Regions from separate parts of the Rhodoferax sp. GW822-FHT04A08 genome, predicted to be linked through region 1. Evidence: riboswitches for the same ligand, from Rfam matches in the RefSeq annotation. Region 1 holds a riboswitch; the other holds the start of a gene.
The links. Region 1 has a riboswitch for S-adenosylhomocysteine ahead of ahcY (adenosylhomocysteinase). Riboswitches for the same ligand answer to the same signal wherever they lie in the genome.

Region 1 (3,408 bases):
CTGCTGTGCGTGTTCAACTTCAGCGACAAGCCCGCAAGCTATGCATTGCCCGAAGGCTGCAAAATTGCCCGGATACTGCAAGACAGCAAACTGGGCGGCGCAACATGGAATGCGCCCAAGCTGGAGTTGGCACCGTGGGGTGGCCTGTTTGCGCAACTGGAATGAGCATTGGATAACCTACATACCCGCATGAACATCAAAAGCCTTGCCAAGGAACTGGGGCTTTCCACGTCCACCGTTAGCCGTGCCCTGAACGGCTACCAGGACGTCAACGCCCAGACCCGGCAACGCGTGGAAGAGGCCGCCAAGGCCATGGGCTACCGCGCCAATGCGGGCGCACGCAGGCTGGTGCGCGGTAGCACCGAGGCTGTGGGCATTGTGTATTCCGCCGGCGTGGAGTACCTGGGCAATCCGCAGTTTCTGGACATGGCCGGTGGTTTGGCCGAGCGGCTGCATACCGACCACTATGACCTGATACTGGCGGTGGCCGGAGATGAGCAGGATCTGGATATTTACGATCGCCTGTTTCGCGGCGGGCGCGTAGATGCGGTGGTGTTGCCCAACACCCGCGTGCAGGACCCGCGGGTGACCTACCTGCGCAAGCAGGGCTATCCTTTTCTGGCCTATGGCCGTACGGGGGATTGCGGCGACTTTTCCTGGTTCGACTTCGACAATGAAGAAGGCAGCAGGCAGGCAGTGCAGCATCTGAACGGCCTGGGGCATACCGACATCGCCTATGTGCATTCGCCCTTGGAATTGAATTTTGCGATGCAGCGCCATACCGGCTTCATGCGGGGCATGGCACAAGCTGGCTTGTCTTTCGACCCCGCCTGGCTCTCAGGGCCTGCCGTGGATCGCCGCGGTGGACGGGCTGCTGTGCAGGCGCTGATGGGGCTGGCCCATCCGCCTACAGCCATCGTGGTGGACAACAACCTGGGCGGCATCGGCGTGATGCGGGGCCTGATGGACATGGGGGTCACCCTGGGCAAGGAAGTGTCTGTGGTGGTGCACGGCGTGATTCCTGCCGATTCGCTACTGGCTGGGCTGGACGCCACCATGGTGACCCAGCCTACCGCGCACAACACCGGAACGACCATGGCCGAAATGGTGCTGCAGGTGTTGCGTGACCCTCTCTCCGGGCCTTATCAGGTTCTGCGCCAGCCCGAGCTGGTGGTGGGTCAGACAACCGGCCCCAGAGACTGAAAACTGCTGGTTGGGCCGCGCCGCGCCGCATGCGCCTATAATTGCGGCTTCCGAGGAGCGTTGCAGTTCACGCACAGTGAATGAGGCTCGGACCCGGCGGCCCTTCTGGCTGCTGTCTCAACGGCGCTCACCCACTGCATTTGCCGGGTGAGCTCCCTCCCAGAGTTTTCCCTGCGTTCAGTGGCTTTCAAATTAACTTTTGGAGTGAACCATGAGCGTTACCAAGCCTGCCAAGACCGAAGATTTCAAGATTGCCGACCTGAGCCTGGCTCAGTGGGGTCGCAAAGAGCTGACCATTGCCGAGACCGAAATGCCAGGCCTGATGGCCATCCGTGAGGAGTTCTCCAAGTCGCAACCGCTCAAGGGCGCGCGCATCACCGGCTCCCTGCACATGACCATCCAGACCGGCGTGCTGGTGGAAACACTGCAAGCCCTGGGCGCCGAAGTGCGCTGGGCTTCCTGCAATATCTTCTCTACCCAAGACCACGCAGCTGCCGCACTGGTTGCCAAGGGCACCCCGGTGTTCGCCTACAAGGGTGAAACCCTGGCCGACTACTGGGATTACACCCACCGCATTTTTGAATTCGGCCCCAAGGGTTCCAAGACCGAAGGCCCGAACATGATTCTGGACGACGGTGGCGATGCAACCCTGCTGATGCACCTGGGCGCCAAGGCCGAGAAGGACATCAAGGTCCTGGCCAAGCCCGGCAGCGAAGAAGAGATCTGCCTGTTCAACGCCATCAAGGCCAAGCTGAAGGTGGACCCCACCTGGTACAGCCGTCGCCTGAAGAACATCATCGGTGTCACCGAAGAAACCACCACCGGCGTGATGCGCTTGGAAGAAATGGCCGCCAAGGGCTCCCTGGCATTCCGCGCCATCAACGTGAACGACTCGGTGACCAAGAGCAAGTTCGACAACCTGTACGGCTGCCGTGAATCGCTGGTGGATGCCATCAAGCGCGCGACCGACGTGATGATTGCCGGCAAGGTAGCCTGCGTCGTGGGATACGGTGACGTGGGCAAGGGCTCCGCCCAGGCCCTGCGCGCCTTGTCTGCCCAGGTGTGGGTGACCGAAATCGACCCCATCAACGCCCTGCAAGCCGCCATGGAAGGCTACAAGGTCGTGACCATGGAATACGCTGCCGACAAGGCCGACATCTTTGTGACCTGCACCGGCAACAAGGACGTCATCACCTACAAGCACATGGCGGCCATGAAGGACCAGGCCATCGTCTGCAACATCGGTCACTTCGACAACGAAATCGACGTCGCCTCCCTGGAAAAGCTCAAGTGGGAAGAGATCAAGCCCCAGGTGGATCATGTGATTTTCCCTGCTACCAAGGGCAAGAACGGCAAGCCTGAAAAGCGCATCATCCTGTTGGCCAAGGGCCGCTTGGTGAACCTGGGCTGCGGCACCGGTCACCCCAGCTTCGTGATGTCGTCCAGCTTCGCCAACCAGACCATTGCGCAGATCGAACTCTTCACCAAGCCCAAGGAATACAAGGTTGGCAAGGTCTATGTGTTGCCCAAGCATCTGGACGAGAAGGTCGCCCGTTTGCATCTGAAGAAGGTGGGCGCCATGCTGACCGAGCTGACCGACGCGCAAGCCGCCTATATTGGCGTGAGCAAGTCCGGTCCGTACAAGAAAGAAACCTACCGCTATTAAGCGCAGGTCTTCTTAGCAAACCTTATGCGAATAGACCAACTGCTGGTGCAGCGGGGGCTGGCCAGCACCCGCTCACAGGCACAACGGCTGATTGCCAATGGCGTCGAATGGCGTCAGGGTGAGAGCTGGAAGCGCGTCGTCAAGAACGGTGACGAGTTGCCTGAGGGCGCCGAAGTGCGTCTGCTAGACGACTCCGAGGCGCGCTACGTGTCGCGTGGCGGGCTCAAGCTGGAAGCCGCGCTGAAAAAGGTCGGTCTATCGGTTCAAGGGTTTGCCTGCCTGGATGTCGGTCAATCGACCGGGGGATTTACGGATTGTCTGCTGCAGCAGGGTGCCAAGTCGGTGGTTGGTGTGGATGTGGGCAGTGCCCAGTTGCATCCCGCGCTGCGTACCGACCCCCGTGTGCTGTGTGTGGAAAAGGTGAATGCGCGTGCGCTCACGGCCGAGGATTTGATCCAGGCCTACGAGGACAGCACGGGCGAAGACGGCCAGTTTGAAGAGGACGAAGACGCCGAGGACGCGGGTGAAACCGCGTCGGA
Region 2 (3,408 bases), on a different contig from region 1:
ACAACCTGCTTTTTGTTGGCGTGCTGTTCGCGGACCTTGTCGTTGTCCGCAGCCAGCGTCTCCAGGTAGCTGGCCGCCTGCTCGCCCAGCAGGCTTTGCGCCACGCCCACGCTGCGCGAGGCGTCCGGCACATAGACAACCGGTCCCTCGTAATGCGGCGCAATCTTGACCGCTGTATGCACCCGACTGGTGGTGGCGCCACCAATGAGCAGCGGAATCTTGCGGATGCGGAAGTAGTCATCCTTCTGCATCTCGCCAGCCACATAGGCCATCTCTTCCAGACTGGGAGTGATCAGCCCGGACAGGCCGATCATGTCGGCACCCTCCACCTTGGCGCGGGCCAGGATTTCGTGGCAGGGCACCATCACGCCCATGTTGACCACTTCGAAGTTGTTGCACTGGAGCACCACGGTCACGATGTTCTTGCCGATGTCATGCACATCACCCTTGACGGTGGCAATGACGATCTTGCCCTTGGCCTTGGCTTCCCCGCCCGCTTCCACCATCGCGGCCTTTTCGGCCTCGATGTAGGGCAACAGGTGCGCCACGGCCTGCTTCATGACGCGTGCGCTCTTGACCACCTGAGGCAGGAACATCTTGCCCTGGCCAAACAGGTCACCCACCACATTCATGCCGTCCATGAGCGGGCCTTCGATGACATGCAGCGGTCTCCCGCCCTGGGCCAGCAAGTCGCGATAGGCCTCCTCGGTATCTTCGGTGATGAAATCGGTGATGCCATGCACCAGCGCATGGCTGAGCCGCTGCCCGACCGACACGGGTGCGTCCGGCGTTCCGCGCCAGTCCAGCCTGCGGCTCTCGTCGCGCGCGGCACCACGTGTGCTCTCGGCAATTTCCACCAGGCGCTCACCGGCATCGGCACGGCGGTTGAGCACCACGTCCTCGACGCGCTCGCGCAGCTCGGGTGCCAGTTCGTCATACACACCCACCATGCCGGCATTGACGATGCCCATGTCCATTCCCGCCTGGATGGCGTGGTACAGAAACACCGTATGGATTGCCTCGCGCACCGGGTCATTGCCGCGAAAGGAAAAGCTGACGTTGGACACGCCGCCCGACACCTTGGCGCCCGGCAGGTTCTGCTTGATCCAGCGGGTGGCTTCGATGAAGTCCACCGCGTAGTTGTTGTGCTCCTCGATGCCGGTGGCAATGGCAAAGATGTTGGGATCAAAAATAATGTCTTCGGGTGGGAAACCCACCTCATCGACCAGGATGCGATAGGCACGCGCACAGATGTCGATCTTGCGCTGGTAGGTGTCGGCCTGGCCCTGCTCGTCAAAAGCCATCACCACCGCCGCCGCACCGTAGCGCCGCACCAGCTTGGCCTGCTGCTTGAATGCCTGCTCGCCCTCTTTCATGCTGATGGAGTTGACGATGGATTTGCCCTGCACACAACGCAGGCCGGCTTCGATCACGCTCCATTTGCTGGAGTCAATCATGATGGGCACGCGCGAAATGTCGGGCTCGCTGGCGATCAGCTGCAGAAACCGCACCATGGCAGCCTGGCTGTCGAGCATGGCCTCGTCCATGTTGATGTCGATGATCTGTGCGCCGTTTTCGACCTGCTGGCGTGCCACGGCCAGGGCCTGCTCGAACTCGCCGTTGAGAATCATGCGGGCAAAGGCCTTGGAGCCCGTCACATTGGTGCGCTCACCAATGTTGACAAACAGGGTATCCGCGTTGATGACAACCGGCTCCAGGCCGGACAGCATCATGGGTGCGAGGTATTGAGAACGAAGCATGTGACTCACCGATGTAGGAATATCAGGTGAGCGTCGTTGCAATGAAAGTGCAGATCCAAGCCTGGTGGGGCCCTCGCCCGCACTGCAACGCTCCTTGGATGAGCGGCGATTCTAACGGTAGAAAGCCGCCTGGTGCAGCGTGCGCGGAGAAAACGGGCTGACTTCCCGGGCAATCGCGCTGATGTGCTGGGGCGTGGTGCCGCAACAGCCGCCCACGATGTTGACCAAGCCCTCCTGCGCAAATTCGTGCAGCAGCCGGCTGGTGACTTCCGGTGTCTCGTCGAATCCGGTCTCCGCCATGGGGTTGGGCAGACCTGCATTGGGGTAGCAACTGATGAAGGTGTCGGGTGCCGCCCGGTGCAGTTCCTGGATGTAAGGGCGCATCAGCGCCGCACCCAGCGCGCAATTCAGTCCGACCGCCAGGGGCTGTGCATGGCGTACGCTGTGCCAGAAGGCGGTGACGGTCTGGCCGCTCAGAATGCGCCCCGACGCATCCGTCACCGTGCCGCTGATGATGATGGGCAGGCGCTCGCCTGAGTCCTCGAAATAGCGGTCAATGGCAAACAGGGCCGCTTTGGCATTCAAGGTATCGAAGATGGTTTCGACCAGCAGCACATCGGCCCCGCCCTCAACCAGCGCACGGGTCTGCTCGTAGTAGGCCACGTTGAGCTGTTCAAAGTCGATATTGCGTGCACCCGGATCATTCACATCCGGGCTGATGCTGGCGGTCTTGGGTGTGGGGCCCAGTGCGCCCACCACAAAGCGCGGCTTGTCCGGCGTGGAAAACTTGTCGCATGCTGCGCGGGCCAGGCGGGCCGATGCCGCATTCATTTCAACGGCCAGGTCCGCCATATCGTAGTCGGCCTGCGCAATCGTCGTGGCCCCGAAGGTATTGGTTTCAATCAGATCGGCGCCGGCTGCCAGATAGCCTTCATGGATATCGGAAATGATGTCGGGGCGGGTCAGGCTCAGCAACTCGTTGTTGCCCTTCACGTCCTTGTGGAAATCCTTGAAGCGCTGGCCCCGGTACTGTGCTTCGCTCAGCTTGAAACGCTGGATCATGGTGCCCATGGCGCCGTCCAGAATCATGATCCGCTGGTCCAGAATCTCGGGCAGCTGCTGGGCGCGGGTGTAGCGCGAAGGCGTGGAGGTTTGCATCAACTCTTTCATACAGATACGGGATGGTCGCAGGCCATGCTCTCACGGCCTGCGATTGCGGCCCGTAGTGTACGCAAACGGGACTCAGGCCTCTATTTCCAGCGCGGTTGTGGGTCTTGCACAGCAGGCCAGGATGTAGCCCTCCGCGATGTCTTCGTCCAGAATGCCGCCGTTGTGGCTCATGGAGACCTCGCCGGATATCTTGCGCACCCGGCAGGTGCCGCAAATGCCCGATTCGCAAGCTGCAGAAATGCGAACGCCACTGGCACGCGCCGTTTGCAGAACCGTTTTCCCGGGCAGGCACTCCCCCTGCAGGTTGGAGTCCATGAAGCGAATGGGCAATGTCGCCGGTGCCGCTTGCTGGGCTTCACCCGCGGCGGCGTGCGTGCCAAGCACTTCGGCTTCGGCTGCACCAAAACTCTCCTGGTGGTAGCGCGACATATCAAATTGCGCAGACTTCAGCATGCCTTGCACGGTGCGCATGAAGGGA

Region 2: it holds a riboswitch for S-adenosylhomocysteine, as region 1 does, so the genes downstream of both, metH (methionine synthase) here and ahcY (adenosylhomocysteinase) in region 1, are expected to answer to the same signal.

Annotation. Positions count from the first base shown of each region.
Region 1 is NZ_JBXAMW010000002.1:377,746-381,153, reverse strand. Features, by position in the region: gene AC1RMF_RS06315 (alpha-glucosidase family protein) at 1-165, shown strand, start outside; gene AC1RMF_RS06310 (substrate-binding domain-containing protein) at 190-1,203, shown strand; S-adenosyl-L-homocysteine riboswitch at 1,250-1,339, shown strand; gene ahcY (adenosylhomocysteinase) at 1,415-2,869, shown strand; gene AC1RMF_RS06300 (TlyA family RNA methyltransferase) at 2,894-3,408, shown strand, end outside.
Region 2 is NZ_JBXAMW010000014.1:52,533-55,940, reverse strand. Features, by position in the region: gene metH (methionine synthase) at 1-1,760, opposite strand, end outside; S-adenosyl-L-homocysteine riboswitch at 1,782-1,862, opposite strand; gene AC1RMF_RS21225 (homocysteine S-methyltransferase family protein) at 1,872-2,918, opposite strand; gene AC1RMF_RS21220 (FAD-binding oxidoreductase) at 3,003-3,408, opposite strand, start outside.